Regions from separate parts of the Streptomyces sp. NPDC005962 genome, predicted to be linked through region 3. Evidence: riboswitches for the same ligand, from Rfam matches in the RefSeq annotation. Region 3 holds a riboswitch; each other region holds the start of a gene.

Region 1 (7,781 bases), on a different contig from region 3:
CCCACGATCCGGTCGCCCTCCTTGAGGCCGATGACCTCAAGCTCGTCCTTGTGGGCCGGATAGTCCGGGACCACGCGTTTGACGACGCCCTGCTCCGTGCCGATCGCGAGCCCCGGAGAGGACTCGTCCAGGGTGGTGAGGCAGATCAGCTCCTCGCCGTCCTCCAGCGACAGGAACTCGGCGATCGGCGCACCGCCCGCCAGATTGGGGGTGGCCTCCGGTAGCTGTGGCAGGTCGATCACCTGGAGCCGCAGCAGCCGCCCGGTCGAGGTAACCGCCCCGATCTCCGCGCGGGCCGTCGCCGGGACCGCCGAGACGATCACGTCGTGCTTGCTGCGCTTGGTCTGCCCCTCGCCCGCGAACGGTTCCCCGTTCGCCGTACGGGCCAGCAGCCCGGTGGAGGACAGCAGCACCCGGCACGGGTCGTCCGCGACCTCCAGTGGCACCGCGCTCACCGGGGAGTCGGCGGACTCCAGCAGCACCGTGCGCCGCGGGGTGCCGAACTTCTTGCCCACCGTGGCCAGTTCGGAGGAGACCAGCTTGCGCAGCTCGGTGTCCGAGTCGAGGATGCGGGTCAGCTCCTCGATCTCCGCGTTGAGCCTGTCGCGCTCCGACTCCAGCTCGATCCGGTCGAACTTGGTCAGCCGGCGCAGCGGAGTGTCCAGAATGTACTGCGTCTGGACATCCGACAGATTGAAGCGGTTCATCAGCGTTTCCTTGGCCTGCGCCGAGTTATCGCTGGACCGGATGAGCCGGATGACCTCGTCGATGTCGAGCAGGGCCACCAGCAGCCCCTCGACCAGGTGCAGCCGGTTGCGCCGCTTGGTCCGGCGGAACTCGCTGCGCCGCCGCACCACGTCGAAGCGGTGGTCGAGGTAGACCTCCAGCAGTTCCTTGAGCCCGAGCGTGAGCGGCTGGCCGTCCACCAGCGCCACGTTGTTGACGCCGAAGGACTCCTCCATCGGCGTGAGCTTGTAGAGCTGCTCCAGCACGGCCTCCGGGTTGAAGCCGTTCTTGATCTCGATCACCAGGCGCAGGCCGTGCGCACGGTCGGTGAGGTCCTTGACGTCCGCGATGCCCTGGAGCTTCTTCGCGCCGACCAGGTCCTTGATCTTGGAGATGACCTTCTCGGGGCCGACGGTGAAGGGAAGCTCTGTGACGACGAGGCCCTTGCGGCGGGGCGTCACGTCCTCCACGGCCACCGTGGCGCGGATCTTGAAGGTGCCGCGCCCCGTCTCGTACGCGTCCCGCACGCCGGCGAGCCCGACGATCTGGCCGCCGGTCGGCAGGTCGGGGCCCGGGACATGCCGCATCAGCGTCTCAAGATCCGCGTTCGGATGCCTGATCAGGTGGCGGGCCGCGGCGACGACCTCGCCCAGGTTGTGCGGCGGCATATTCGTCGCCATGCCGACCGCGATCCCCGACGTGCCGTTGACCAGCAGGTTGGGATAGGCGGCGGGGAGCGTGACGGGCTCCTGCTCGCTGCCGTCGTAGTTCGGCGAGAAATCGACCGTGTCCTCGTCGATGGACTCGGTCATCAGCGAGGTCGCCGAGGCCATCCGGCACTCGGTGTACCGCATCGCGGCGGGCGGGTCGTCATTGCCCAGCGAGCCGAAGTTCCCGTGGCCGTCGACCATCGGGAGGCGCATCGAGAACGGCTGCGCCATGCGTACCAGTGCGTCGTAGATCGACGAGTCGCCGTGCGGGTGGAGCTTACCCATCACCTCGCCGACGACGCGGGCGCACTTGACGAAGCCGCGCTCGGGGCGCAGCCCCATCTCGTTCATTTGATAGAGGATGCGGCGGTGCACGGGCTTGAGCCCGTCGCGGGCGTCGGGCAGCGCGCGCGAATAGATGACCGAGTAGGCGTACTCGAGGTAGGAGCCCTGCATCTCGTCGACGACGTCGATGTCGAGGATGCGCTCCTCGAAGTCGTCCGGCGGCGGACTCTTCGTGCTGCGGCGGGCCATCGCGCTTGCGGCTCCTTCAACGGCAGAGCTGGATCTGACGCGGACCATTGTGGCCCCGTCCACCGACAACTGTGGAACGGGCCGTCCCGTAGCGACCCCGTGAGCGGCCCCGCACGGCCCCCTCGGGCCCCGTTCCGGTCGGCCCGGGAGAGCTTGAGATGACCTTGGCCCGACCTTTGCGTGACGGGAACTTCGCCAGATGTCCGTGCGGTTGCATACAGTGACAGAAGCGCTCATCACGTGGTTCACACGCGCTCCATCACGCGATCGAAGGGACGTACATGCCCATGGGTCACACGGCCACGCAACAGGCCGGCTCCGGCGGCCTGAAAGCGACCGAGCACCGTCTGGCCAACGGCCTGCGGGTGGTGCTCTCCGAGGATCACCTGACCCCGGTCGCCGCGCTCTGCCTCTGGTACGACGTCGGTTCACGCCACGAAGTCAAGGGGCGTACCGGCCTCGCCCACCTCTTCGAGCACCTGATGTTCCAGGGCTCGTCCCAGGTGACGGGGAACGGCCACTTCGAACTGGTCCAGGGCGCCGGCGGCTCGCTCAACGGCACGACCAGCTTCGAGCGCACCAACTACTTCGAGACGATGCCCGCCCACCAGGTCGAGCTGGCGCTGTGGCTGGAGGCGGACCGGATGGGGTCCCTCCTGACCGCGCTGGACGAGGAGAGCCTGGAGAACCAGCGGGACGTCGTCAAGAACGAGCGCCGCCAGCGCTACGACAACGTGCCGTACGGCACGGCCTTCGAGAAGCTCATCGCCATGGCCTACCCCGAGGGCCATCCGTACCACCACACCCCGATCGGCTCGATGGCCGACCTGGACGCCGCCTCCCTGGAGGACGCCCGGGAGTTCTTCCGCACGTACTACGCGCCGAACAACGCGGTGCTGTCCATCGTCGGTGACATCGACCCCGAGCAGACGCTCGCCTGGATCGAGAAGTACTTCGGCACCATCCCCTCCCACGAGGGCAAGCGGCCGCCCCGCGACGGCACGCTCCCCGACGTCATCGGCGGGCAGCTGCGCGAGGTCGTGGAGGAGGAGGTCCCGGCCCGCGCCCTGATGGCCGCCTACCGGCTGCCGCACGACGGCACCCGTGAGGCCGACGCCGCCGACCTGGCGCTGACCGTCCTCGGTGGCGGCGAGTCCTCCCGGCTGCACAACCGCCTGGTGCGCCGCGACCGTACGGCCGTCGCCGCCGGGTTCGGCCTGCTGCGGCTGGCGGGCGCGCCGTCGCTGGGCTGGCTGGACGTGAAGACCTCCGGCGGGGTCGAGGTGCCCGGCATCGAGGCCGCCGTCGACGAGGAGCTGGCCCGCTTCGCCGCGGAGGGCCCGACGCCGCAGGAGATGGAGCGCGCCCAGGCGCAGATCGAGCGCGAGTGGCTGGACCGGCTGGCCACCGTCGGCGGCCGCGCCGACGAGCTGTGCCGGTTCTCGGTGCTCTTCGGCGACCCGCAGCTGGCCCTGACCGCCGTGAACCGGGTCCTGGACATCACCGCGGAGGAGGTGCGGGCCGTGGCCGCGGCGCGGCTGCGCCCCGACAACCGCGCCGTGCTGGTCTACGAGCCCGTCCAGGGCGCCGACGCCGCCGACGCCGATGACACAGACCAGGCCGAAGCCGCCGACACCGACGCAGAAGGGGAGGCGGCCCAGTGAGCGACGCCGTCACCGCCACCATGACCTTCCACCCGCAGCCGCAGGGTGGCGCCCCCAAGCCGTGGGCCTTCCCGGCGCCGGAGCGCGGTGAGCTGTCCAACGGGCTCACCGTGCTGCGCTGCCACCGCCCCGGCCAGAAGGTCATCGCCGTGGAGATCAACCTGGACGCCCCGCTGGACACCGAGCCGGCCGGTCTGGAGGGCGTCGCCACGATCATGGCGCGCGCCCTGTCCGAGGGCACCGACAAGCACACCGCCGAGGAGTTCGCCGCCGAGCTGGAGCGCTGCGGCGCCACCCTGGACGCCCACGCGGACCACCCCGGCCTCCGGGTCTCCCTGGAGGTGCCGGTCTCCCGGCTGCCCAAGGGGCTCGGCCTGCTCGCCGACGCCCTGCGCGCCCCCGCCTTCCCCGACGGGGAGATCGAGCGGCTGGTTGCCAACCGGCTGGACGAGATCCCGCACGAGCTGGCCAACCCGGCCCGCCGCGCCTCGGTGACCCTGGCCAAGGAGCTGTTCCCGGCCGAGTCGCGGATGTCCCGGCCGCGCCAGGGCACCGAGGAGACCATCGAGGGCATCGACGCGGCGGCGGTGCGGGCCTTCTACGAGGCGCACATCCGGCCGTCCACCGCGACCGCGGTCATCGTCGGCGACCTGGCCGGTGTCGACCTCGACCAGGCACTCGCCGACACCCTGGGCGCCTGGACCGGCGGCCCGCCGCCGCAGCGGACGGTCCCGCCGATCGTCGGCGACGACACCGGCCGTGTGGTGATCGTCGACCGGCCCGGCGCGGTCCAGACCCAGCTGCTCATCGGGCGCATCGGCGCCGACCGGCACGACCGCGTCTGGCCCGCCCAGGTGCTGGGCACCTACTGCCTGGGCGGCACCCTCACCTCCCGCCTGGACCGGGTGCTGCGCGAGGAGAAGGGCTACACCTACGGGGTGCGCTCCTTCGGCCAGGTGCTGCGTTCGACGCCGCCCTCGCCGGCCGGCGGCGGCTCGGCGGGCGCCTCGCTGCTGGCGATCAGCGGCTCGGTGGCCACCGAGGTCACCGGCCCGGCGCTGGAGGACCTGTGGACGGTGCTGCGGACGCTGAAGGAGGAGGGGCTGACGGACGCCGAGCGCGATGTCGCCGTGCAGAACCTCGTCGGCGTCGCCCCGCTCAAGTACGAGACGGCCGCAGCCGTCGCGGGCACCCTCGCCGACCAGGTCGAGCAGCACCTGCCGGACGACTTCCAGGCGCAGCTGTACGCCCGGCTCGCCGATGCGGGGACGGTGGAGGCGACCGCGGCGGTCGTGAGCGCCTTCCCGGCCGACCGGCTGGTGACGGTGCTCGTGGGTGACGCCGCCCGGATCGCGGAGCCGGTCAAGGCGCTCGGCATCGGAGAGGTGAGCGTCATCACCGGCTGAAGCCGCTCAACGCACCACCCGAAAAAGGACCCTGGCGTCGTGTGAGACGCCGGGGTCCTTCCCGTATGACCGATTTGCGGGCTGTTTGGTTTGTGGCGAGAACAACAAAAACCCGTAACTGTTTGGTGATCGAAACGCGGCCCGTCTAGCGTCAGTGCGGCTGTTCGCCGGATATCCGCCGCATCCGCGGCACGGACAGCCATCGCCGAGTCCCATGGTGCGAGTGCCAGGGGAGCCGGGGACCCAAACGTCCCTGGGGTGAATCGGACGCCTTCCCCGGCCGGGGGAGGGGCCCGTAGGAGACCTTCCTGCTCCGAACCCGTCAGCTAACCCGGTAGGCGAGAGGGAAGGAAAGGAGTGCGCCACAGCATGGCGTTCACCCGTGCCGCCGGGAAGCACCGACGTCCCAGCCAGACCGCCGTCCGTACCGGCGCGAACATCGCCGGCATCACCACGGTCGCCTCGGGCGTCGTCGCCGGCATCGCCGGCCCGGCCCTCGCCGCGACCGGCGAGACGCCGTCTCCCCAGGACACCGGTCTCCGCCAGGCGATGGTGATGGGCGACGGTCTCTCCGACCAGATCGACGCGCAGGCCCAGTCCCAGAAGAACGCCGCCGAGGCCGCCGCCGCCAAGGCGAAGGCCGAGGCCGTGGCCCGCCAGCAGGCCGCTCGGAAGGCCGAGGCCGCCGAGAAGAAGGCCAAGGCGGAGCGTGACGCCAAGGAGCGCGCCGCGCGTGAGGCCGAGCGCAAGGCCCTCAACACGTTCGTGTCGCCCGTCGACGGCTCCTCCGTCTCCACCGGCTACGAGGCCTCCAGCGGCCTGTGGTCCTCCGGCAGCCACACCGGCATCGACTTCCAGGCCTCCACCGGCACCGAGGTGCAGTCGGTGGGCTCCGGCGAGGTCGTCGAGGCGGGCTGGGGCGGTGCCTACGGCAACAACGTCGTCATCAAGATGAACGACGGCACCTACACCCAGTACGGCCACCTCTCGTCGATCGGTGTCTCGGTCGGCCAGAAGGTCACCCCTGGCCAGCAGATCGGCCTGTCCGGCGCCACCGGCAACGTCACCGGCCCGCACCTGCACTTCGAGGCCCGCACCACCGCCGAGTACGGCTCCGACATGGACCCGCTCGCGTACATGCGCTCGCACGGCGTCAGCCTCTGACCCGTCGCCCGCCCCTGTCGAAAGGCCCCGTCCGCTCCGGGCGGGGCCTTCGTCGTGCGTCCGCCGCCGTGACCAAAAAATATCCCTGAATTTCCTTCGCCCATCGGAAATCCCGGCCGCTTCGAATAGAGTCGCTGAACGCGCGTCAATCGGATGCGTTTCGCGGGGTTGAGGCGGAGGTTCGACAATGCGGGACCGGAAGTGAACGGGGATACGGCCGCACTCCAGGGCGGTCGCCGGATTTCGGCGCATGCGGTGTGCACGGCGATCCGTGACGACATCATCTCCGGTATCTGTCCGCCCGGCAGCCGGCTGACCGAGGAACTGCTCGCCCGGCGCTACGGGGTCTCCCGGGTGCCCGTCCGCGAGGCGCTGCGCACCCTGGAGTCCGAGGGCTTCGTCACGACCCGGCGGCATGCGGGCGCGTGCGTCGCGCAGCCGTCCGAGAAGGAGGCGGCCGACCTCCTGGACATCCGGGCCCTGCTGGAGCCGCTGGGCGCCGCCAGGGCCGCCCAGCGCCGCACCGAGGGGCATCTGAAGGTGCTGCGCGGTCTGGTCCGGCTCGGCCAGGAGCGGGCCCGGCACGGCAGGCTGGGCGAGCTGCGCTCGCTGGGCGACTGGTTCCACGAGACGCTCGCCCAGGCGTCCGGCAGCCCGAGCCTGGCGGGTCTGCTGGTGCAGCTGCGGCGCAAGACGGCGTGGGTGTACGCGGCGGATGCGGCCCGGCAGACGGCACAGGGCGGGCAGGGCATGCAGACGGCGCAGGCCGTGGCGGGCGCACCGGGCGCACCGGGCGCGGCGGGGGTCTCCGGGAGCGTGGACCTGTCGGTGCGCGCCGTCGAGTCCTGGGCGGAGCACGGCGCGATCGTGGACGCGGTCGCGCGCGGTGACGCCGACCGGGCGCGGGCGCTCGCCGCCGCGCACACCGAGCGTTCGCTGTCCGAATACCGATTGCGAAATGCGTCCCGGGTGAGAACTTCGAAACATTCCGTAAACACGGCGAGCGGCCGGAATTAACAGCCGTCCGATATGCCGTTCAAGGAATTCCGTATCCAGAAAAACAACGGGGCCGCGGTGATCCGTAATGGTTCACCGCGGCCCTGCCGCGCCGAAATGCTATTCGGACGGAATCAGACGGTCTCCGGAAGCTCCTCAAGGCCCTCGGTCACCAGCTTCGCCAGGCGGTCGAGCGCCGCCTCCGCGTCGTCGGCCGCGGAGGCGAGCACGACCTCGTCGCCACCCTGAGCGCCCAGGCCGAGCACGGCGAGCATGGAGGCGGCGTTGACCGGGGCGCCGTCCGCCTTGGCGATCGTGATGGGGACGCCGGCGGCGGTCGCCGCACGGACGAAGATCGACGCCGGGCGGGCGTGCAGGCCCTCGGTCCAGCCGATGTTGACGCGGCGCTCAGCCATGGTGTTGCCCTTCAGGTCTGCGGGTGATGTTGTCTAGACCAGATCATACGGTGTCCGGTCTCGCCCGGGTCGGGTCCGAGTGGGTCCGGTCATGTCCGAACAGGTCCGATACGGACTTTCCCTCGACATCCCCCGTTCACGCAAGGGGGTCCGCCATGCGGACCT
Region 2 (7,781 bases), on a different contig from region 3:
GGGCATGTTGGTCAGGAGGTCCTCGGGAAGAAGCACCACCGCACGCACACCACCGTAGGGAGAGGCCGAATCGACGGAGACGGTGAAGCCGTAACGGGAGGCGAGCACACCGATCACGGCGAAACCGAACTGCGGCGGATTGCCCAGGCCCGTGACGCCCGTCGCGCGCTGGGCGGAGAGCAGCTCGTCGGCCCGGTTCTTCTCCTCCTCGTTCATACCGACACCGGCGTCATCGATGATGATGCAAACGCCCTTGGGCACGGTGCGGATGGTGATGTCGATGGGGGAATCGGGGGCGGAGTAGCTGGTCGCGTTGTCCAGCAGCTCGGCGAGGGCCAGCGCGACGGGTTCGACGGCCCGGCTGACCAGGGCGAAGTTGCTCTGGGAGCGGATCTCCACGCGCGTGTAGTGACGGATGCGGCCCTTGGCACTGCGCACCACGTCGTACACGGAGGCGACGGCCCGCTGACGGCCCAGCCAGCCGTCACACAGAACGGCGATCGACTGCGCACGGCGGCCGAACTGCGAGTTCATGTGGTCGATCTCCAGCAGGTCCTGGAGAATGTGGTGCTCGCCGTACCGGTCCTGCAGCTTCGTGATCGCAAGCTGCTGCTCGTTGGCGAGACCCTGAAGCGTCCGCATCGCGGACTTCAGAGCGCTCTTGGTGGCTTCCTCGGCGCGTACTTGAGCATCCTGAACCGCTGTTGCGTAGTTGTTTTCGAGTTCGGCGGTGCGGTTATCCAGCTCCGCCTTCTCCTCGCTGAGCTTCGCTCTCGATTTTCGACCGCGGATAATGGCGGTTGCGGCGAGAGGCGTGCCAGCGATCAGGGCCCAGAGGGCAGGGTCCTGTATGTAATGCGTCATAAGACTCTCTTTGAACGACTAGACCGCCAGGGACTGAAGGGTGTGCTGCAATAAGAATCCGGGGTGTTATGGAGAGGCAGCGGTAAGTCAGCGTTCGTGCGGCGCCCAAAGGGACGGGGCGCACCGCACTCGGCCTGCCGGGGGCTGCGCGCAGGCAGGGGTGCGCCGGCACGGCTCCATATGCCCAACTGGCGGCATAGTGCTCCTCAGAGTGGTAACCCTCTCGGCTGATTTACCGGATCGCCGTGTATCTAACGGGCCCTTGGCTAGCCTGGCAAGCGCGGTGATCGTATCACCAGGGGCAGGTGGCCCCGTGCATGTGCCGGAGGCCCATTCAACCACCTGACACTGTTTCAGCCATCCCCGCATTCTGCCTCATTGGCCGACGTCAGCGCATGTTCCGCAGTCATGGTCGGCGCGCGCCGCAGGCCACTCCGGGCGGTGGTCCCAGACATCAGATATCGGGCATTCGCCGCGCGCTGTGAGCGCATCGTGGAGAGTGTGTGGAGAAGGCCGTCGAATTGCTTCGGCATTAATTAGCTTTACTTGCGCGTTATGGATTTACTTCCGATAAGTGGCGTATCGGAATCCATGGACCGCGGCCGGTATCGTCGGGGCGTGTCCGATCAGCCCTGCCCCGCACCCGCTCCCACCCTCTTCACCTGGGAGTTCGCCACTGATCCCTACCCCGCCTACGCCTGGCTACGCGAGTACGCCCCGGTGCATCGGACCACGCTCCCCAGCGGGGTCGAGGCCTGGCTGGTCACTCGCTACGCCGATGCCCGGCAAGCCCTGGCCGACGCCCGGCTGTCGAAGAACCCACAGCGGCACAGTGAGTCCGCTCACGCCCGCGGCAAAGTGGGCATTCCCGGCGAGCGGCGCGCGGATCTGACGACACATCTGCTCAATATCGACCCCCCGGACCACACCCGGCTGCGGCGGCTGGTCTCCAAGGCGTTCACCCCGCGCCGCGTCGCCGCGTTCGCCCCACGGGTGCGCGAGCTGACCGACGGCCTCATCGACGCCTTCGAGGAGCGGGGAGAGGCCGACCTCATCCACGAGTTCGCCTTTCCTCTCCCTATCTACGCGATCTGCGATCTGCTCGGCGTCCCGAGGGAGGACCAGGACGACTTCCGGGACTGGGCCGGAATGATGATCCGGCACGGCGGAGGTCCGCGCGGCGGAGTGGCCCGCGCGGTGAAGCGAATTCGCACATATCTGGCCGAGTTGATCCACCGTAAGCGCGCCGCACTCGGCGACGACCTGATCTCCGATCTCATCCGGGCCAGTGACCACGGTGACCACCTCACCGAGAACGAGGTCGCGGCGATGGCCTTCATCCTCTTGTTCGCCGGTTTCGAGACCACCGTCAATCTCATCGGCAACGGCGTCTACGCACTGCTGCGCAACCCCGAGCAGCGCGCACAACTCCAGCGGTCCCTGGGAGAGGGAGGAACGGAGGGAACGGAAGAAGGAGGGGAAACAGGGGACGAGGGGCTGCTCGCCACCGCCGTCGAGGAACTGCTGCGCTACGACGGCCCGGTGGAGATGGCTACCTGGCGGTTCGCCGCCGAGCCGCTCACCCTCGGCGGGCAGCACATCGCGGAGGGGGAACCGGTGTTGGTGGTGATCGCCGCCGCCGACCGCGACCCCGAGCGCTTCGCCGGTCCCGACGTACTCGACCTCGCCCGCACCGACAACCAGCACCTCGGCTACGGCCATGGCATCCACTACTGCCTGGGCGCCCCGCTCGCCCGCCTGGAGGCGCGGACCGCGCTCGCCACCCTGCTGCGCCGACTCCCCGATCTCCGGCTCGCGGTGGAGCCGGACGAGCTGCGCCGACGCGGCGGGCTCATCATGCGCGGGCTGCGCACCCTTCCGGTGACCTGGGGAAAGTGACAAACAGTCAACCGCGTGACCGTGGCGTGACCTGGGATACACCGGCTTGTGATGATCGTGTGGCGTCGCTATGTTCAACCGACAACCGAGCCCCCACACGAGAGGCGATTCGCATGCTTTCCGGGAACGGACGTCACCGCCGCCCCCGCCAGGCTCCGGCCATCGTCGTCGCCGCGGGGGTGACCGGTGCGAGCATCGCCATCCCGCTCTTCGGAGCGACCGGCGCCCAGGCCGCCCCCGCCACCACGTGGGACCACGTCGCCGAGTGCGAGAGCGCGGGGATGTGGAGCGCCAACGAGGGCAACGGCTTCTACGGCGGCCTGCAGCTGACCCTCGACATGTGGAAGAAGTACGGGGGCACCGGTTACGCCCCGCGGCCCGACCTGGCCAGCCGCTCCCAGCAGATAGCCGTCGCCGAGTCGATACTCGGCGACCGCGGCCCGGACGCCTGGCCCAGCTGCGCGCTGAACGCCGGGCTGACCGGCGGCGGTGACGCCCCGGATGTGAATCCGGGCAGTACGGCGCCCCCGTCCCGGCAGGACGCGCAGCGCGGCGACTCAGGCGGCTCGGGCGACCGCGGGGACTCGGGTGAACGCGACGGCGCCCCGTCCGGCAAGACGCCCGACGCGACGGACACCCCCGGCGCCTCGAACACCCCCGGCGCACCGGACGCGTCGGACGCGCCGGAGCAGCCCCAGGACTCCGCCTCGCCCGACGGGCCGGACGGACCGGACGGCGACGCGCCCTCCCCGTCCCCTTCTTCAGGCGCGTCGGACCCGACGCCGGCCCCCTCCTCCACCGAGGGCGGCTCCGGGGGCCCTTCGGGGGAGCACCGGGGCGAACAGGACCAGGATGAGCGGCCGAGCGGCCATGCCTCGCGCGGCGGTGCCGACAGGGCCGAAAACCCCACGGATGGCGGCTACACAGTGCGTCCGGGTGACAACCTTTCAGCAATCGCCGAAAAGCAGGAATCGGGCGGCGACTGGCGTCGGATCTACGCATCCAACGAAAACCTGATCGGAACCGACCCGGATCTCATCATCCCTGGTCAGCGACTTGACCTCACCATCAGGGGCCAGTAGTTCAGGGGGATTTGCCCGATCTGGCACCGGTGAGACATACCTCTCGTCACATTTTCCCTCCCGTCCGTCGTGTCCGGTCTCTCCACACCCGGCCCCACCTGCGCCGATGTAGCCCGAGTGACCTCGATAACACCCCTCTTCGCTGCGATAAGGGTGTTTGAACGTTTCCCGGACGTGTGTTTAACGTCTTTCCGCTCGCCACAACGAGCACCGTCGACCGTCACGCCGAGTCCTGCCGGCGGTCGTCCGGTACCGACGCGCCAGCGCCGAAGGCAGGAGCGGGGGACCCAAGGTAAGTGCCGGGAGGCCAGCAGCATCGGCCGAGCGGCTTGGGGTGAAGCTGGGTGCGGACCTCCGCACCCAGCCGGGCAACTCACGCCCGAACCCGACAGCTCACCTCGTAGGCGTCGGTGAGGAAACGAACCAACATGTCCAACGCTCAGGGCAAGCACCGTCGTCCCTCCAAGGCCACCCGTATCGTCGCGCTCGCCGGCCTCGCCGGAGCCGCGGTGGCCACCCCGCTCATCGGTGCGACGTCCGCCTCTGCCGCCACCAGCTCCCAGTGGGACCAGGTCGCGCAGTGCGAGTCAGGCGGCAACTGGTCGATCAACACCGGCAACGGCTACTCCGGTGGCCTGCAGTTCTCCTCCTCCACCTGGGCCGCCTACGGCGGTACCGCCTTCGCTCCCACCGCTGACAAGGCCGGCAAGGCCCAGCAGATCCAGGTGGCCGAGAAGGTCCTCTCCAGCCAGGGCAAGGGTGCCTGGCCGGTCTGCGGCAAGGGCCTGACCAGCGGCGGCGCCCCGTCCGCCCCCGCGCCCTCCACCCCGCAGCAGAGCCAGCCCGACTCCAAGCAGTCGGCCCCGTCCGCCAAGCCGAAGGCCGCGCCGCGCAGCGCGCCCGAGCACGCCGCGCGCGCCGAGACCCGCGGCCCGATCAAGAAGGGCGACGGCGAGTACAAGGTCAAGTCCGGTGACACCCTTGGCAAGATCGCCAAGGCGGAGCACGTCAAGGGCGGCTGGAAGAAGCTGTTCGACCTGAACAAGAACATCGTCCAGCACGCCGACGTGATCTTCCCCGGCCAGCAGCTGCACCTGAGCTGAACCGCCCCACCGTAGTCAACGAGCCCCGGCCGGGTGCGCCGCCCCCACGGTGCACCCCGCCGGGGCTTCGGTGCGGTTAGGCTCATGCTGCTACCGAAGACCCATACGAAGGAGATCCTCGTGCCGTCCATCGACGTCGTCGTAGCTCGCGAGATCCTCGACTCGCGAGGCAACCCCACGGTCGAGGTCGAGGTCGGCCTCGACGACGGCAGCACCGGCCGTGCCGCCGTCCCGTCCGGCGCCTCCACCGGCGCCTTCGAGGCCCTCGAACTCCGTGACGGCGACAAGAACCGCTATGGCGGCAAGGGCGTGGAGAAGGCCGTCCTCGCCGTCATCGAGCAGATCGGCCCCGAGCTGGTCGGGTACGACGCCACCGAGCAGCGCCTGATCGACCAGGCGATGTTCGACCTGGACGCCACCCCGGACAAGTCCTCGCTCGGCGCCAACGCCATCCTCGGCGTCTCCCTCGCGGTGGCGCATGCCGCCTCCGAGGCGTCCGACCTGCCTCTCTTCCGTTACCTCGGCGGCCCGAACGCGCACCTGCTGCCGGTCCCGATGATGAACATCCTCAACGGCGGCTCGCACGCCGACTCCAATGTGGACATCCAGGAGTTCATGATCGCGCCGGTCGGCGCGGAGTCCTTCTCCGAGGCCCTGCGCTGGGGCGCCGAGGTCTACCACACCCTCAAGGGCGTGCTGAAGGAGCGGGGCCTGTCCACCGGCCTCGGCGACGAGGGCGGCTTCGCGCCGAACCTCGACTCCAACCGGGATGCCCTGGACCTGATCGTCGAGGCCATCAAGAAGGCCGGTTACCAGCCCGGCCAGGACATCGCGCTCGCGCTCGACGTCGCCGCCTCCGAGTTCCACAAGGACGGCGTCTACCAGTTCGAGGGCAAGGACCGCACCGCGTCCGAGATGACCGCGTACTACGCCGAGCTGGTCGACGCGTACCCGCTGGTCTCCATCGAGGACCCGCTGAACGAGGAGGACTGGGACGGCTGGAAGACGATCACCGAGCAGCTCGGTGACAAGGTCCAGCTGGTCGGTGACGACCTGTTCGTCACCAACCCCGAGCGGCTGGCCCGCGGCATCGACAACGACACCGCGAACGCCCTGCTGGTCAAGGTCAACCAGATCGGCTCGCTGACCGAGACCCTCGACGCCGTCGAGCTGGCCCAGCGCAGCGGCTTCAAGTGCATGATGTCGCACCGCTCCGGTGAGACCGAGGACGTCACCATCGCCGACCTGGCCGTCGCCACCAACTGCGGCCAGATCAAGACCGGCGCCCCGGCCCGCTCCGAACGGGTGGCCAAGTACAACCAGCTCCTGCGCATCGAGGAGATCCTGGACGACGCCGCGGTGTACGCGGGCCGCTCCGCCTTCCCGCGCTTCAAGGGCTGACCGCTTCCCGATCCTCAAGGAGCGGACACGTCTGACGCTTGTCCCCGGCCACGGTCCCGTACCGTGGCCGGGGACGACGTTACTCAAGCGGGAACTGCTCAAGCGAAGTCATCACCGGGGAGGCGACGTGCCGGCGGATCGGTTCTCCACCGCGACCAGGCTCAAGGCGCTCGGCGAACACGCCGCCGCCCGGGTCTACCGTGCCCGGATCAAACGCCGCCGCAGCCGGCTCACCGGCCGGGCCGCCCTCCTCGCGCTGGTCGTCTGCTCCCTGGTGGTCGCGCTGGCCTACCCCATGCGGCAGTACATCTCCCAGCGCTCGGAGATCGCCGACCAGCGGCGCCAGGCCCAGCGCGAGCGCGCCGAGGTGGCCAAGCTGAGCGAGCAGAAGGCCCGGCTGCACGACCCCGCGTACATCGAGCGGCAGGCCCGCGCCCATCTGCACTACCTGATGCCGGGCGAGACCGGCTTCAGCATGGTGGACCCCGGCGCCCGGGCCGAGCACTCCACCGACCAGGGCGCGGGCGACCGCCCCTGGTACACCAACCTCTGGGACGCCGTGGACACGGCGGACGCGCCGAAGGCGGCCGCCGAGCGGCGCTGACGCGCGCACCGGCGCTCGTCACGGTCGCACCCGGCACCCGGTCCGACACCGATCGAAGAGAACTTTTCCCCTCATGGACACGCCCCCTCCGCAGACGGAGCCCACCGCGCCCACCGACGCGGACATCGCCGCCGTCAAGGAGCAGCTGAACCGCCTGCCGCGCGGCCTGCGCGCCGTCGCGCACCGCTGCCCCTGCGGCAACCCCGATGTCGTCGAGACCGCGCCGCGCCTGGAGGACGGCACGCCGTTCCCCACGACGTACTACCTGACCTGCCCGCGTGCCGCGTCCGCGATCGGCACGCTGGAGGCGGAGGGCGTGATGAAGGAGATGACGGCCCGGCTCGGCAGCGACCCCGAGCTCGCCGCCGCCTACCGCGCCGCCCACGAGGACTACATCGCGCGCCGCGACGCCATCGAGGTGCTGGAGGGCTTCCCGAGCGCGGGCGGCATGCCGGACCGGGTGAAGTGCCTGCACGTCCTGGTCGGTCACTCCCTCGCTGCCGGGCCCGGGGTCAACCCGCTCGGCGACGAGGCGATCGCGCTGCTGCCCGAGTGGTGGCGCAAGGGCCCGTGCGTCGCGCCCTGTGCCCAGCAGACCTGTGCCCAGCAGACGGAAGAGGAGACCGCATGACCCGCGTCGCGGCCGTGGACTGCGGCACCAACTCGATCCGGCTGCTGGTCGCCGACGCCGACCCGGCCACGGGTGAGCTGACCGAGCTGGACCGCCGGATGAAGATCGTCCGGCTGGGCCAGGGCGTGGACCGCACCGGCAGGCTGGCCCCCGAGGCGCTGGAGCGCACCTTCGCCGCGTGCCGGGAGTACGCGGAG
Region 3 (7,781 bases):
GCTCACCGAGCCCTGGCGGAACGCCATGGCTCACCCTGCGGCCCCGGATGCCTGTCATCCGGGGCCGCTCGGCGTCCGGGCACGGCTGGGCAGCGCCTCCGACGCACCCACATGGCCGCCACCGGCTCGCCCCGCGCCCCGGCACCCGGAAGCCTGATGACGGGGTCATGGACCAGCGAAAGCGAGAGAGACCGGTGCGGGTGCGAGGGAGCAGGGCGCGTCCGGACGCCCGTACGCCCGCCGCCGAGTCCCCGGGCCCGGGTGCGGCCGCCGGTCCCGTCACGGCCGAGGAGGCCGCCGAGGTCTCTACGGGGCGCCGGCTGGCCCGGTGGACCCCCGCCATCCTCCTGCTCGGCGGCGTCGCCTTCGACCTCGCCGCCCCGGCCCCGTACACCGCCTCTCCCTTCTTCGCTGCGGCCCCGCTGGTCGCCGCCTCGCTCTTCCCGCTGCGGCAGACCATCGTCACGACGGTCCTCGCCCTCGCCGCCGTATGCCTGCTGGCGGAGCTGCACGGCGTGAAGGACCCGACCCAGGCCGCGACCGAGATCGCCACGGTGGCCACCGTCGCCCTGCTCGCCCTCGTGATCAACCGCGTCGTCCGCCGCGGCGACCGGCAGCTGGCCTCGGCGCGCGGTATCGCGGAGGCGGCACAGCGGGCCGTGCTGCCCGTACCGCCCGCCCGCATCGCCGGGCTGGACGTCGCGGCGCGCTACGTGGCGGCCGAGCGGTACGCCGCGATCGGCGGCGATCTGTACGCGGTGCAGGACACCCCGCACGGCGTACGGCTGATCGTCGGGGACGTCCGGGGCAAGGGGCTGCAGGCCGTGGAGGTCGTCGCGGTCCTCATCGGCGCCTTCCGGGAAGCGGCGGAGCAGGAGGCGACCCTGGAGGGGCTCGCGGGGCGGCTGGAGCGGGCGTTGCGGCGCGAGGGCGCCCGGCGGGCCGAGCTGGAGGCGTTCGAGGGGTTCACCACCGCCGTCCTCGGCGAGATCCCGCGCGGCGACTCCACCCTCCGCCTCATCAACCGCGGCCACCCGGAACCGCTGCTGCTGCCCGGCGGCGGCGAGGTGCGCCGCCTGGAGCCGGAGACGGCCGCGCTGCCGCTGGGGATGGGCGAACTCGGCGGGTGGCCGGACCGGGTGATGGAGCTGCGGTTCCCCGAGGACGCGACGCTGCTGCTGTTCACCGACGGGGTGACCGAGGCCCGCGACCGGCACGGCACGTTCTACGTCCCGGAGGAGCGGCTGCGCGGCCGCCGCTTCGACGGACCGGGCGCGCTGCTCGACGTGCTGGTGGAGGACGTCGCGCGCCATACGGGCGGGGAGTTCTCGGACGACATGGCGCTGCTGGCCGTACGGCGGCCACCGGGACCGAACGGAACCACGGCCGCCGCTCCGGACACGGACCGTAGCCGACCGTGACGTGGGCGCATAACGATTGACACACGATCAGCCCGCCGGAGGTTTTTGCCAACCCTTTTCAACTGAGGCGAATCGCCCCCATCTGTCCCCTGTTGCTTACTAAGTTCATGCCAAAGCTACGCGGATTCTTCAGAAGAGCTTGGAATCATGTCGCGCTCTCTATTAACGTTCGATAACGCAGCGCGGTCGACGTAGCCGTCGCAGAGGCGGCACCGTGCGCCGTCGCCGAATCCCGTAAGTGCAGCGCCAGCACCACCTTCAGCACCACGCATCACCAGGCACCACGGCGGTAGCAGCCGCAGCACCTAGGGAACCGGGGAACCACCACCTTGGGGTGAATCGGGTCGAACCTGACCCGTAGGAGACCTTCCTGCTCCGAACCCGTCAGCTAACCCGGTAGGCGAGAGGGAAGGAAAGGAGTGCGCCCCGGTGGCGTCCAACAGGTCCGTTCTGGACGAAGCTCCGTACCGCTCAGCGGGCGGAATCGGCACCGCGACCGCGTACGGAGTCGGCTTCGACGCCGGAGCCGGCGCCCGGCCCACGGTCGGCCTCGCCGCCGAACCGGATGAGCCGTCCGTCGCCAAAGAAACCGTCTGGGACGAGTGGAATCCCACCGAGGAATCCATCGCTCCACTGCGCGGCAGGCACCGCGTCGGCAAACAGCGCGGCGGCACCATGGCCCGCAGCGGCGCCGTCCTCGGCGTCGGCGTCATCGCGGCGGTCGGCGCGGGCGGCATGGCGAGCGCCCAGGACCGCCCGGCGGTACCGATCTCCATGCCGGACCTCGCCCACGTCGCCGACGAGGTCAAGGCCCAGCTGCCCGCCGCCAAAGACCTGCCCGGCATCGGCTCCCTGATGGCCGACGACCAGGGCTCCGCCCAGTCCTCCGCGGCCACCCTCACCACGGGCGGCACCGACTCGGGCGAGGCGCTGCGCAACCGCATCCTGCAACAGGCCGAGAGCCAGCAGACCGCGGCGGACGACGACAGACGCGAGGCCGCGGCACGCGCCGCCGCCAAGGCCGCCGCCGACGACGCCGCGAAGTCCGCCGCCAAGGCCCGCGACCTGGTGGAGCAGAAGAAGGCCGAGGCCGCCGCCAAGAAGAAGGCCGCCGAGGCCGCCAAGGCGAAGGAAGAGGCCGAGAAGAAGGCCGCCGCGGCCAAGGCCGCCGACAGCCCCGCCAAGACCTCCGCCTCCACCTCCGCCGGGTTCACCCTCCCCGTCGCCTCGTACACCCTGACCGCGGGCTTCGGCCAGGCCGGCGACATCTGGTCCGCCGACCACACCGGCCAGGACTTCGCCGCCCCGACCGGCACCCCGGTCAAGGCGGTGAGCGGCGGCACCATCACCCAGGCGGGCTGGGCCGGTTCGTACGGCTACCGCATCGTCCTCAAGCTCAATGACGGCACCGAGATCTGGTACTGCCACCTCTCGTCCATGGTCGTCACCTCGGGCAAGGTGTCCTCGGGCGAGACCGTCGGCCGCGTCGGCGCCACCGGCAACGTCACCGGCCCCCACCTCCACGTGGAGGTACGGCCGGGCGGTGGCTCCCCGATCGACCCGATGCCCTGGCTGCGCGACCACGGGCTGAACCCGTGACCCCCTGATCCGGCCGTCGCCGCTCCGACGGCCCTTCGTTCCGGCGGCTCTGGCGCTCTCTCCCCCCTTGACGCCAGGGCCGCCGGTCCGTCTATCTGCCGCCAACGGCGGAATAAACGCATCCACCACACGCGTTGTAAAAACGTATGACCGATACCCGCACGACCATAGGCAGCCTGTCCGTCTTCCCGCTCTCTCTGGGCGGCAACGTCTTCGGCTGGACGGCCGACGAGGCCGAGTCCTTCGAGGTCCTCGACGCGTACGCGGCGGCGGGCGGCAACTTCGTCGACACCGCCGACGTCTACTCCGCCTGGGTGCCGGGCAACCAGGGCGGCGAGTCCGAGACCGTCCTCGGCAAGTGGTTCGCCTCCCGCGGCAACCGCGACGACATCGTCCTCGCCACCAAGGTCGGCGCCGGCGTCCCGGAGCCCCGCGGACTCTCCTCTTCCGCCATCAAGTCCGGCCTGGACGAGTCCCTCCAGCGCCTGGGCACCGATTACGTCGACCTCTACTACACCCACTACGACGACACGTCGGTGGAGGTGGAGGAGATCATCTCGACCCTCGACGAGCTGGTGAAGGCGGGCAAGATCCGCGAGATCGCCGCCTCCAACATCTCCGCCGAGCGCCTCGAAGCCTCCGTCGCGTTCTCCGCCCAGGAGAACCTGGCCCGCTACGTCGCCCTCCAGCCCCACTACAACCTGGTCTCGCGCGACACCTTCGAAGGCGAACTGGCCGACGTCGCCGCCCGCCACGGCCTGGCGACGCTCCCGTACTACGCCCTCGCCTCCGGCTTCCTCACCGGCAAGTACCGCCCCGGCACCACGGTCGACAGCGCCCGCTCCACGGGCGCCGCCCAGCACCTGGAGACCGAGCGCGGCCAGAAGGTCCTCGCCGCCCTGGACGACGTGGCCGCCAACCACAACGCCGACCACGCCACCGTCGCCCTGGCCTGGCTCACCGCCCAGCCGACCGTGGTGGCCCCAGTAGCCAGCGCCCGCACCCCCGCCCAGCTCCCGGCCCTACTGGCCTCGGCCGACCTCCAGCTCACCCGGCCGGAACTGGACCTCCTGACGTCCGCCTCGGACTGACCCCGGGCCTGAGCTTGGCCCCGGCCCGGGCCTGACGCCAGCCCAGGGTCCGCGTCTCACAACGGCACCGGGGCGGCGATACCCCGTATCGCCGCCCCGGCACCGCACCCTCACGCGCTTACGCCCCTACACCCCGCGCCGATCGGCCAGCACCCACGAGGCGGCGGCAACCGCACCGGCGACCCCGAAGACCGACGGCCACGCCCCGACCTTCTTCGCCAGCGGATGCGACCCGGCGAACGCGGCCACGTACAACCCGCTCAACGCGGCCGCCGTCCCGTTCCCCGCCTTGTCGCGCCACCCCTTGGCGGCCACGGCCCCGGCCGCCGCCAGCGCAACCCCACCGAGCGGCCGCTTCCCGGTCCACCGGGCGACCCCATACCCGCCGACCAACCCACCCGCAGCCACCAGCCCCGCCGGTACTCCGCCCATGCCGCTACCTCCCACTCCAAGGGGCTCTTCGCCCCCAGAGGCCTTAGCCCAGTTCGTCGCACCGCACGGCGGTGACGAAGTCACTCCACGCGCCCTGGGAGAACCCGAGCACGGGCCCGCCCGGACGCTTCGAGTCCCGCACGACGGTCTCGCGGTCCGGCAGCTTCGCCGTCTCCACGCAGTTGCCCCCGCTCCCGTTGCTGTAGCTGCTCTTGTGCCATTCGAGTAGCGATATGTCAGTCATCGATGAAGTCCTTCGCCGCTTGTCTGATGAGGTCGCTCGATCGCTGTGGACTCAAGGACAGAGCACGTAGATTGTCAAACGCCTTGCCATAGAGAGCAATCTCTTCCGGACGCTCCAGATACACGGAGTCTGTCAGGCCGTCGCGGTACACCATGTCGGGATCTTCCTGATCCGGGAACTCCAAGATCGTGAATGCGCCAACAGCGGGGTAGCTGCCAGCATCGAACGGCAGTACTTGGATCGTGACGTTCTTCAACTGGGCGATGTCCAGTAAGTGTTCGAACTGGGCCCGGGTGATCTCGGCGTTACCGATGGTGTGCCGCAGCACGCTCTCGTGCACGATCGCCCACAGGTCGAGAGGTGCCGTGCCGGTCAGGCGAGCCTGCCGCTCCATCCGTACGTTGATCATGCGTTCACCATCGTCGGGGTCCTGAGTGGGCGCAGCGAGGTGGAGCTCTCGGGCGTAGTCGGCAGTCTGGAGCAGGCCGGGCACGAACTCGCACTCGTAGGTCCGCAGTCCTGAGGCGGCCTGTTCTAGCCCGACGTAGACCGAGAACCACGAGGGAACAGCACTGCCATGCGCGTGCCACCAGCCGCGCGTCTTGGATTGCTTGGCGAGTTCCTTGAGAAGCTCGCGGAGTTCGTCCGAGGTGCCATAGAAGCGGCAGAGCGCATCGACGTCCGACGGTTGTACGCGCCCCTGGCCCGTCTCCAGACGGTTGACCTTCGAGCCGCTCCAGTCCAGTTCCTGCCCCACCTGCCCGCAGGTGAGTTGGTGTTCCTCTCGGAGTTTCTTGAGCTCAATAGCCAGGCGGCGACGTCGGGCGGTGGGTGATCCGGACACATGAACTCCTCTTGTAGTGACGTCCGTTCAGTCTTGTCGAGGGCCACGGGCGCGTCAGTCACTCAATCGGGCGAATCTCCATATGCACATTGCATGTCGGGATATGCGCTGCCATGCTCTCACATGAAGTCACCAAGAGACACACCATTGTTGCGGTGGGTGATCATTTGGTGTGGCGCAACGGCAAGGGGTTGAAGCGCGTGATCGTCGAGCAGTGCATGCAGCGGAAGGCGTGGGACCTTCCCTTCCTGGCGGAGCCAAGCGGGGTGGCCGCGCTGCGACGCATCGTGCGTACGCACCTGACGCTCTGGGGGCTATCTGACGTGGTCGAGGCGGCGCAGATCTGCGTCACTGAGCTTGTCGCCAACGTCATCACCCACGTCGGCCTCGGGACTCCGACCACCATGGCCGTCGACATGAACGGCACGTACCTGCGCATTGCAATCAGTGACCCGGACTCCCGCGCATTGCCCACGCTGCTGAGCGCAACCACCACGGCCGAGTCGGGTCGGGGGCTGGCCCTGGTCGCTGCTGTCACCGACCGTTGGGGAGTGATCCCGACCGAGCGAGGTAAGACCACCTGGTGCGAGATCGCCACCGAGCTCAGGCGGAACGACACTCACGTCGATCGACCTCAAGTGCATCGTGCCGAGGCCCTGCTGACCCTCTACGGTCAGCCGCTTCTGCGGATGAGTCCCACCTCGCCGCTGAGCCATGCTGTGGCGGAGGAGACAGCGATTGCCTTGATCGCTGACCTGCTCCATTGGTTCCGTGCCCATGGGCAGGACCCCGACACGGCCTTGGACCGAGCCCAAACGCACTTTGAGTCGGAACTCGGTGCAGTCGGCTGAGCGACTACCCCGCCGCGATGGCCGAGTACGTCCAGACGTCGGCAGGTAGTGCATGCCGGAGCTGCCAGACGATGCCCATGGGCTTGCTGCCCTTGTGGGACTCGTACGTAGCGGGGCCAAGCAACATCCACGGCTGAGGTCCACCGATGTCGGTCTTCTTGTAGCGCCGCACGAAAAGCAGCACATGGGTGCCGCGCTCCTGATGCTGCTGATAGCGCAGGCCCGTGGGCGAGGATTCCGACGTCTGGTTCTGCGATTCCCAGTGGAAGTGACTTGGGCTCATCGCATAGTCCTTGTATCGGGTCTGCGGCGAGAAGTCCTTATCGTCCTTTTCAAGGGTGATCAAGAGCGCGTCGGTCCGGATGTCGTCGCACCACTTCACGCCCTCGCGGAAGTTTCCCGGGAAGAAGCCGCCTATGCCCGCCTGGCCGAGTGCGGGCAGGATTTCCTCGCGGCTGTACGAGGCGTGGACGGCCAGCGGGACTCCGCCATGCTCGCCCAGGAGCGGGATCGGGTAGTGGTCCGTGTGCTCCAGGTTGTACGTGAGCACTTGCCCCAGCTCGCTGCGGAAGGCGCTCTGCTGGCGCAACGATTCGAAGCCCTCGGCATAACTGGCGAAGCCCCCGCCCAGCGGCCACAGGGAGAAGAAGAGCATCCGTGCGTACGCCTGTCCCGAGGCATCGAGCGAGTCGTACGCCGGGGCGTCATCGGCAAGCATCCGCCGGTAGGCATGGACTCGTTGTGGGTCATCGACGTGAAGGAACGCCGAAACTCGCTTGAGGAGCGCTTCTTCTCCCTCAGGGTGTTCCTCGCCCAGCAGGTGAGCTCGCCTCAAGAGGCGGGTCCATGAGTTGTTGCTGCGATACAGCTCTTTGAGCTCGCGGCGGCTCTCGCGGAGATAGGCATCGAGCTGTGGTTCGGCGTATGCGGCCACCTCTTGTGTCAGCTGCCGAACGTTGACGTTGATCTGGCTCTTGATGTTGTCCAGAATCCGTTGTTTGGACTTACGGTCGAGGATGATTTCGCATCCCGAGGGCAGCTGCGGGAAGTCGCGCTCGATGTGCTCCGTGAGCCGGTTGCGGGTGAAGCTCGTCAGTGCGCGGAACTGCTCCTCAAAGCGGAACTCCTTGCGGTGCTGTCCGATGAAGTCGAGGACGGTGAGCACTGCCTTGTCCGGCGTGCGTCGCAGGCCCCGGCCCAACTGCTGCAGAAACACCGTGGCGCTGGCGGTCGGGCGAAGTAGGAGGAGGGTGTCCACATCCGGGATGTCGAGCCCTTCATTGAAGAGGTCGACCGAGA
Region 4 (7,781 bases), on a different contig from region 3:
TCGTCCGTGCCCGTGCCCACCAGCTCGCGGACCAGCGTGTACTGAGCGTGGTTGGTGTCCTGGTACTCGTCGACCAGGACGTGCCGGAAGCGGCGGCGGTAGTGCTCGGCGACGTCCGGGAACGCCTGGAGCAGGTTGACCGTGGTCATGATGATGTCGTCGAAGTCGAAGGCGTTGGCCTCGCGCAGCCTCGACTGGTACATCACGTACGCCTCGGCGAGGGTCTTCTCGAAGCCGTCCGCCGCCTGACCGGCGAAGGTCTCCTCGTCGATCAGCTCGTTCTTCAGGTTGGAGATCTTGGCGCTGAACGACTTCGGCGGGAACTTCTTCGGGTCGAGATCGAGATCCCGGCAGACCAGCGCCATCAGCCGCTTCGAGTCGGCGGCGTCGTAGATCGAGAACGATGAGGTGAAGCCCAGCTTCTTCGACTCGCGGCGCAGGATGCGCACGCACGCGCTGTGGAACGTCATCACCCACATCGCGTTCGCCCGCGGCCCGACCAGCTCCTCGACCCGCTCCTTCATCTCCCCCGCCGCCTTGTTGGTGAAGGTGATGGCGAGGATCTGGCCGGGATGCGCATGGCGGGTGCCGAGCAGATACGCGATGCGGTGGGTGAGCACCCGGGTCTTGCCGGAACCGGCGCCCGCGACGATCAGGAGCGGCGAGCCGGTGTGCTCCACGGCCGCCCGCTGCTGCTCGTTCAGCCCCTCCAGCAGCGCCGCCGGGTCGACGGCGGGGCGGGCCGCGCCGTCCCGGTAGTACGCCTCTCTGGGCCCGCTCGGCACCGGCGCGTCGAAGGCGCCCGTGAAGAGGTGGTGCGGCACCTCTTCACCGCCGGAACCGCCCGGACCGCCCGGACCATCCGCACCGCCTGAACCACCGGCCGGGCCCGGGTGTGCGGAATCCTCGGGCGGCGGGGGCTCCTCGTCCGGAGGCCCGAGATTCGCCAGGAAGCTGTCGTCAAAGAGGCTGCTCATCGCTCACCGAGTTTAGGCGGCCGCACCGACAGCCTGCGCACAGACTACATATGGATGTCACGAAACGGTTTCGGGCATATCGGCCACCAGCCTTCACAGGAGCCCCACGAGTTGGCTACCGTCCTCCCCCAGGCGGCCCGTACACCCGTCGGCGAACCGCGCCGGCCCGGGCGGCCTCCGCCGAGTCCGTCACGCCGCGAGGCAGCCGGAGCCGGGGACCCACAACGCAAGATGGGGTGAATCGGCCCGAGCTGCGGTACGACACGTACGGCATGTACGACGTGACGTCCCGCCCGCACAAGGCCGTAGGGCAACCTTCCGTACCGCCCGAACCCGACAGCTAACCCGGTAGGCGGTCCACGGAAGGAGCGCCTCCCTTGGCGTCGCACCGCAAGCCGCGGACCCGAATACCCACCTCCTCGTCCACCGGACGCCGTACGGCCTACGGGTTCACCACCGCGGCCCTCGCCTCCGTCACCCTCCTGTCCCAGACCGCGAACGCCGCGCCGAGCGACCCGAAGCCCGGCACCACGCAGTCGATCGAGGCGGTCAAGGAGAAGGTGGACACGCTCTACCACCAGGCGGAAACCGCCACCCAGCACTACAACGCCGCCAAGGAGCACTCCGAGGAGCAGCGCACCAAGGTCAGCCGGCTGCTGGACGATGTCGCCGAGAACACGGAGAAGCTCAACGAGTCCCGCCGCACGCTCGGCACCTACGCCGCCGCCCAGTACCGCAACGGCGGTATGACGTCGAGCGCCGCGAGCCTGCTGTTCTCCAACGACCCGCAGGACCTCTTCGACCAGTCCCACCTGATGAGCCGGATGGCCGGTTCACAGAAGAAGGCCGTCGACGACTTCCAGACGCAGGCGGCGAAGGCCGCCGAGGAGCGCCGCGAGGCCTCCCGGAGCCTGGCGTCGCTGACCGAAACCCAGAAAGAGCTGAAGACCAAGAAGAAGTCCGTCCAGGACAAGCTGTCCCAGGCCCGCCAACTGCTGGCGAACCTGACCGCCAAGGAGAAGGCGCGGCTGGCCGCGATCGAGAAGAAGAAGGACGAGGAGGCGCGGCGCAAGGCGGCCGAGCTGGCCGAAAAGCAGCGGAAGGCCGCCGCCGAGCAGAAGCAGCAGGAGCAGAAGCAGGGGCAGCAGTCGAGCGCCGCTTCCGGTTCCGGTTCCTCTTCCGGTTCCGGAAGCGGCAGCGGCTCGTCCACCTCCACGAACAGCACCAAGGCCGCCAAGGCGATCGACTTCGCGGAGTCCCAGCTCGGCAAGCCGTACGTCTGGGGCGCCACCGGCCCCAACTCCTACGACTGCTCAGGGCTCACCCAGGCCGCGTGGAAGGCCGCCGGAGTCTCGCTGCCGCGCACCACATGGGACCAGGTGAAGGCCGGTACGCGCGTCTCGACCTCCGACCTCAAACCGGGTGACCTGGTCTTCTTCTTCGACGACATCAGCCACGTCGGGCTCTACATCGGCGACGGGATGATGATCCACGCGCCGAAGCCGGGAGACGTGGTGAAGAAGGCGCCGATCACCGAGATGCCGATCTACGGGAGCGTGCGGCCCGCGTAAGCCCTGTGCCTCGGTAAGAGATGCGGCTGCCCGGTACGCGATCGGGCAGCCGCTGTCCCCGGTGACCGGGTCACGTGCCCGGCTTGCGCCCGTACACGTACACGTCGTCGCCGTTCCGCAACAGGCTCCAGTACTTCTTCGCGTCGCCGGAGCGCATGTTGACGCAGCCGTGGGAGCCGGGCGGCGACCACACGCTTCCCGCGATGGAGTGGAAGGCCTGGCCGCCGTCGAAGAACTGGCTGTACGGCATGGCCACGTCGTAGATCGTCGACCAGTGGTCGATGTCCCGCCAGTAGATTTTCTTCAGCCCGGTGCGGGTCTCGTACTTGTCCCGCCCGCTGCGCACCGGCACCGGTCCGAACACCAGCCGCGAGCCGTCCTGCACCCAGCTGAGCTGGCGGGTGAGGTCGACGCAGGCGATGCGGCCCTTGTTGGTGGGGCACTTGCGCGCCGCGTTGGGGTTACGCCCCGCCGCGTTCTGCGCGTTGATCAGCTTCATGACACCCCAGGTGACGGGGCCCGCGTAGCCGATGGTCGGGCTGATGCCGTGGTTGATCTGGAACTTCTGCGTCGCGCGGCAGTCCCCCGAGGACTGCCGACCGTCGACGGGACGGCCGAGGAACCTCTCGACCTGCTTCTGATACGGACCGGTGCCCGCCGTACACGACGTCGCCGCCTGCGCCGGTGCCGTACCGAGTGCGACGGACAACGGCACCACCATGCCCGCCATACCCAACGCGACCGCCGTACGGCGCCGCCATGCCGCGAATCTTCCCTCTGCCCCCATTGCGCGCTCCCTCCGGGCTTGCCCTCGACTTGCCCTTGATGGGTAAGACAGTCGAAGGGCGCGTCGGGTTGCGCTTACAGGTGCGATTTCCCCCATTCCGCCCCTTCGCGCCCCCTGGTCGGGGGTCTGGCGGCGTGAGAAAAACTGATGGACTGTCAGGCGTCAGGTCAGGCGTCAGGTCAGGCCTCAGGTCCAGAGCACCGCGATGAAGATGTTCACCGTCGTCAGCGCGCCGACCGCGCCGAACATCGCGGGCTCCACCTTCTCCTCGTCCCGCTTCACATACACCAGCCCCAGGATCACGATCAGCAGCGCCAGCTTGACGCCGATCTTCAGCGTGTTGACGGTCTGATCGTCGGCCTGGTTCAGCCCGACCAGTACGGCACCCGTGACCAGCATGGTCAGGGCTCCGTGCAGCATCCCCGGGGTCATCCGCGCGCCGTCCCCGCGTATCGCCGAGAGCTGGGAGAGGAAGCCCCCCAGCAGGGCGGCGATGCCGACGATGTGCAGGCCGACGAACACATTGATGAGTACGTCCATGGCATCGGAGACTAGCCCCGCGCATATCACCGCCAGTCACCCGGGTGCACCCCGATCGGCACATCGGTCACAGCCGCCCCGATCCCGCCCACCTCACGACGCGCCCGTGATCAGCAGTCGCTACCGGGGGGACGAATCCGTCCACCTCCGTTCATCTCAGCGCGCCGCGCCGCCGACCCGCCTACCTTCCCCTCCAAGAAGCACCCCCGCCCCGTGTTCCCCGACGAAAGGTGAGTCGCCGCAGTGGCGCCGCAGCCCCCCACGAAGCCGAAGCAGCGGCACCGCTCGTCGCTCACCGGCACCATCCTCCGGACCACCACCGTCCGGACCGCCGCGACCCTCGTCCTCGCGGGCGCCGCCTCCGCGACCGCCCTCCCGGGGGTCGGGCACGCCGAGCCCCGCCTGACGTCCGCCCAGGTCAAGGCGAAGGTCGACGCGTATCAGCGGGAGGCGGAGGAGGCCACCGAGAAGTACGACGGCGCCCGGGCCACGACCGACAGGGCACAGCGCTCGCTCCACCGGTTACGCGACGAGGCGGGCCGCCGCACCGCCCGCCTCAACACGGCCCGTAACGCCCTCGGCGCGTTCGCCACCGCCCAGTACCGTTCCGGCACCGTCGCCCCCACCCTTCAGCTGGCCCTCTCCTCCTCCCCCGGCCAGTACCTCCAGCGCGCCTCGCTCGCCGACCGCGCGGGCGACCGCCAGGCGGCGACGATCGCGAACATCACCCGCGAGGAGCGGTCGCTGCGCCGGGTCCGGGGCGAGGCGGCCGGCCGCCTCCGTGAGCTGCGCGCCGCGCAGGCGGCCGCGGGCCGCCACAAGCACGCGATCCGGGAGAAGCTGGCCGCGGCCGACGCGCTGCTGACCAAGCTGACCCGCGCACAGCGCGACCGCCTGCGCGCACAGCAGGAAAAACAGCAGCACGCCCGCACCCCGGCAGCGCCCCGGCACAGCGCGGCCGCCCGGCCGGGCGGCCGCGCGGCCCGCGCCATCTCCTTCGCGTACGAGGCGCTCGGCAAGCCGTACGTCTGGGGCGCGACCGGGCCGTCCGGGTACGACTGCTCGGGCCTGACCCAGGCCGCCTGGCGCGCCGCCGGGGTGTCCCTGCCGCGTACGACCTACACCCAGATCAACGCGGGCCGCCGTATCTCACGCGGCGAGCTGGCCCCCGGTGACCTGGTCTTCTTCTTCTCCGGCGTCAGCCATGTCGGCATCTACATCGGCAACGGCATGATGATCCACGCCCCGCGCCCCGGCGCCCCGGTCCGGGTGGCCCCGATCGACCAGATGCCCTTCGCGGGCGCGGCCCGGCCCGCCTGAGGTCCATCCGGCCTCAAGGACCGGTTACTTGTAGGTGATGTCCCAGTGGTTGCCCTCGTTGGCGTAGACGTTGCCGGCCGAGGACCGGTACATGGGCGCGCCGTCACCCCGCCTGCCGATGTAGGCGTACTGGCGCTTGATGAAGCGGGTGACGCAGCTCGTGGGCGCGATGTCGACCTTGTAGCCCTTCCAGTGGCTGCGCGTACCCCCGGCGTGCCCGGTCTCCGTGCCCCCGGTGATGGTGACCCGGCAGCGGCTGGCCCGCTTGAAGGTGATGACGCCCTTGACGGTGCCGGAGTTGATCTTGGTGAAGGACGTGCAGTTCCGCCGGTTGCGGTCGGAACAGTTGCCGCTCGAGGTCCAGCCGATACCGGCCGCCCGCAGCTTGGTCGCCGCCTGCCGGTGCGTCAGCTTGGCGCCGCTCGCCTCCGCGGTGGCGGCGGGCAGGAGCACGGCGGTCGCCGCGGTGACGGCCACGGCGGCGGCGTAACCACGGCGTGCGAGGAGCTTGAGGGTCATACGAATTCCTTTCATCACGATGAGCGTGGTGCGGTCGCCCTGATCGTGTCGGTGCGGCCGCCGTCCCAGCCAGCGTCGGCCCGGCGGTGCGGTGGACGCGGGACGTCCCGCGCGCCGGCCTGCGGAATGGGACGACCCGGGGACGGTGTGGCGGGATGCGCGGGACGACCGTCGCGCACCCCGGGACGGGACAGTAAAACGAGAGCGAACAGGTGTCACGATTTGTGTTTGTCCTATCGCTGTCGGTAATAGTGGGGTCGCAGAGTCAACAGCCGCTGAGCACACCGGGGGTGGGGATGCCGCGCTGGAAACCGCTGCCCGAGGGGACGGACCCCAGCGTCCGCCAGCTGGTCGCGCATCTCCGCAGGCTCAAGGACCGCAGTGGGCTGAGTCTGGCCGCGCTGGAGACCAAGACCGGGTGCAGCAGATCGTCGTGGGAGCGGTACCTGAGCGGGCGCGCGCTGCCGTCGCAGCGGGCGATAGTGGCCCTGTGCGAGCTGAGCGGCACGGATCGGGCCCGGCTGCTGGCGCTCCGGGAGGTCGCGGAGACGGTCTGGGACGCGTCCACCACGGCGAACGCGCACGTGGACACGAACGCCAACGTGAACACGAACACGCATGAGGACGCGAACACGCGTGAGGACGTGGACGGCGAGGACCAGTCGAGCCCGGCAGCCGGCGGCGGGCGCGGCGCCGAGAGGCGAGGCGTCGCACGCGGGGTCTTCACGCTGGTGGTGACGGCGGCGTTCGCCGGTGCCGCCGTCACCGGGGTGCTCCTCGGCCGGGGGCCGGAGCAGGAGGCAAGGGCGGCAACCCGGCTCCCCGCGGTGCGCTGTGACGTGCGGTCGGAGCAGGGCGCAATCTACGCGGGCCACAGCCGGACCTGGAAGGAGACGGTCGGGCTCGGCTACTACGGGGAGAGGGTGGCCGAGGCGGAGTGTCTGCTCGGCCATCACGGCTACGACACCGGCCGGGTGGACGGCCTGTACGACATCGCCACCCGCGACGCCGCCCGGCGGGCGCAGCGGGACGCCGGAGTGGTGCCCGACGGGATCATCGGGCAGCGCACCTGGCCCGTGCTGCGCCGGGAGGGGTGAGCGGGACGATGCGGTGGAAGCCGTTGCCGGACACGCTCGGCCCCGAGTGCGTACGGTTCGTCACCAGGCTGCGGGAGCTGAAGGACCGCGCCGGGGTGAGCCTGGCCGCGCTGGCCGACCGGACGGCATACAGCAAGTCATCGTGGGACCGCTGGCTGAACGGCAGTACGCTGCCGCCTCGGCAGGCGGTGGAGGACCTGTGCCGGCTGGCCGGGCAACCCGCCGGGCCGATCCTCGCCCTGTGGGAGCTGGCCGACCTCACCTGGCGCGGCCGCCCGCACAGCGACGGGGCACCGGCGGGCGCCGCGCCCGCGACCGAGGCTCCACGGCGGACGGATACGCCCCGGCGACTGTCTCCGCGACGGATCGTGGACACCGGGCAACGACCTCCGCGACGGATCGTGGACACCCGGCGACGACCTCGGCGGCCGACGGAGGGCACCCGGCGGCGCTATCCCGTGCGGGCGGTGGCGGTCACCGCCGCCCTGGTCGCCGCGGTCACCCTCCCGCTCTCCTGGTGCCTGGCCGGCACCACGGGCCGACCGGCCGCGCCGCACCCCCCGGCGGCCATCGCCACCGCGCAGGCCCTCTGCACGGGCCGCGACTGCCAGGGCGAGGACCCCGCGGCGGCGTGGTGCGTCAGCGGGTCCGAGACGGTCGTCAGGAAGCGCACCTCCGAGGGCACCTGGTTCGAGGTCCGCTACCGCGAAGCGTGTGGGGCGGCGTGGGGCCGCATGTGGTTCTCCCGGCCGGGGGACCGGCTCGTCGTCACCCTGTCCGGTGAGCGGCGCAGTGTGGCCGACACCGACCCGGCAAAGGCCGGCCGCTACCACTCCACCCCCATGCTGGCCACGGACTCGCCCCGGCGCGTCACCGCCTGCTACCACCCGCGGCGGGGCGCGCACGTGTGCGTCGGCGGCTGAGGCGTAGGTGCGTCGTGCGAGGAAGCGCGGCTCAGCCGCGAAGGAAC

What was found. A riboswitch is a leader RNA that binds a small molecule or an ion and turns the genes downstream of it on or off. The one in region 3 is predicted to bind cyclic di-AMP.
Region 1: another riboswitch for cyclic di-AMP. It lies ahead of ABZ370_RS16390 (M23 family metallopeptidase); the one in region 3 lies ahead of ABZ370_RS39385 (M23 family metallopeptidase).
Region 2: another riboswitch for cyclic di-AMP. It lies ahead of ABZ370_RS03530 (transglycosylase family protein); the one in region 3 lies ahead of ABZ370_RS39385 (M23 family metallopeptidase).
Region 4: another riboswitch for cyclic di-AMP. It lies ahead of ABZ370_RS02470 (NlpC/P60 family protein); the one in region 3 lies ahead of ABZ370_RS39385 (M23 family metallopeptidase).

Annotation. Positions count from the first base shown of each region.
Region 1 is NZ_JBEXVE010000008.1:226,249-234,029, reverse strand. It holds gene ABZ370_RS16405 (DNA topoisomerase IV subunit A) at 1-1,970, opposite strand, end outside; gene ABZ370_RS16400 (pitrilysin family protein) at 2,252-3,634, shown strand; gene ABZ370_RS16395 (pitrilysin family protein) at 3,631-5,040, shown strand; cyclic di-AMP (ydaO/yuaA leader) riboswitch at 5,234-5,396, shown strand; gene ABZ370_RS16390 (M23 family metallopeptidase) at 5,410-6,204, shown strand; gene ABZ370_RS16385 (GntR family transcriptional regulator) at 6,406-7,221, shown strand; gene ABZ370_RS16380 (HPr family phosphocarrier protein) at 7,335-7,616, opposite strand.
Region 2 is NZ_JBEXVE010000001.1:733,870-741,650, forward strand. It holds gene ABZ370_RS03515 (ATP-binding protein) at 1-864, opposite strand, end outside; gene ABZ370_RS03520 (cytochrome P450) at 1,456-2,763, shown strand; gene ABZ370_RS03525 (transglycosylase family protein) at 2,877-3,845, shown strand; cyclic di-AMP (ydaO/yuaA leader) riboswitch at 4,100-4,267, shown strand; gene ABZ370_RS03530 (transglycosylase family protein) at 4,274-4,948, shown strand; gene eno (phosphopyruvate hydratase) at 5,063-6,349, shown strand; gene ABZ370_RS03540 (septum formation initiator family protein) at 6,477-6,953, shown strand; gene ABZ370_RS03545 (DUF501 domain-containing protein) at 7,027-7,584, shown strand; gene ABZ370_RS03550 (Ppx/GppA phosphatase family protein) at 7,581-7,781, shown strand, end outside.
Region 3 is NZ_JBEXVE010000039.1:60,955-68,735, forward strand. It holds gene ABZ370_RS39380 (PP2C family protein-serine/threonine phosphatase) at 168-1,421, shown strand; cyclic di-AMP (ydaO/yuaA leader) riboswitch at 1,706-1,839, shown strand; gene ABZ370_RS39385 (M23 family metallopeptidase) at 1,851-3,020, shown strand; gene ABZ370_RS39390 (aldo/keto reductase) at 3,167-4,111, shown strand; gene ABZ370_RS39395 (hypothetical protein) at 4,238-4,543, opposite strand; gene ABZ370_RS39400 (DUF397 domain-containing protein) at 4,587-4,787, opposite strand; gene ABZ370_RS39405 (helix-turn-helix transcriptional regulator) at 4,780-5,631, opposite strand; gene ABZ370_RS39410 (ATP-binding protein) at 5,850-6,482, shown strand; gene ABZ370_RS39415 (DUF3427 domain-containing protein) at 6,487-7,781, opposite strand, start outside.
Region 4 is NZ_JBEXVE010000001.1:512,160-519,940, reverse strand. It holds gene pcrA (DNA helicase PcrA) at 1-977, opposite strand, end outside; cyclic di-AMP (ydaO/yuaA leader) riboswitch at 1,146-1,348, shown strand; gene ABZ370_RS02470 (NlpC/P60 family protein) at 1,355-2,548, shown strand; gene ABZ370_RS02465 (L,D-transpeptidase) at 2,619-3,335, opposite strand; gene ABZ370_RS02460 (hypothetical protein) at 3,522-3,875, opposite strand; gene ABZ370_RS02455 (NlpC/P60 family protein) at 4,179-5,195, shown strand; gene ABZ370_RS02450 (hypothetical protein) at 5,220-5,714, opposite strand; gene ABZ370_RS02445 (helix-turn-helix domain-containing protein) at 6,011-6,811, shown strand; gene ABZ370_RS02440 (DUF2690 domain-containing protein) at 6,820-7,734, shown strand.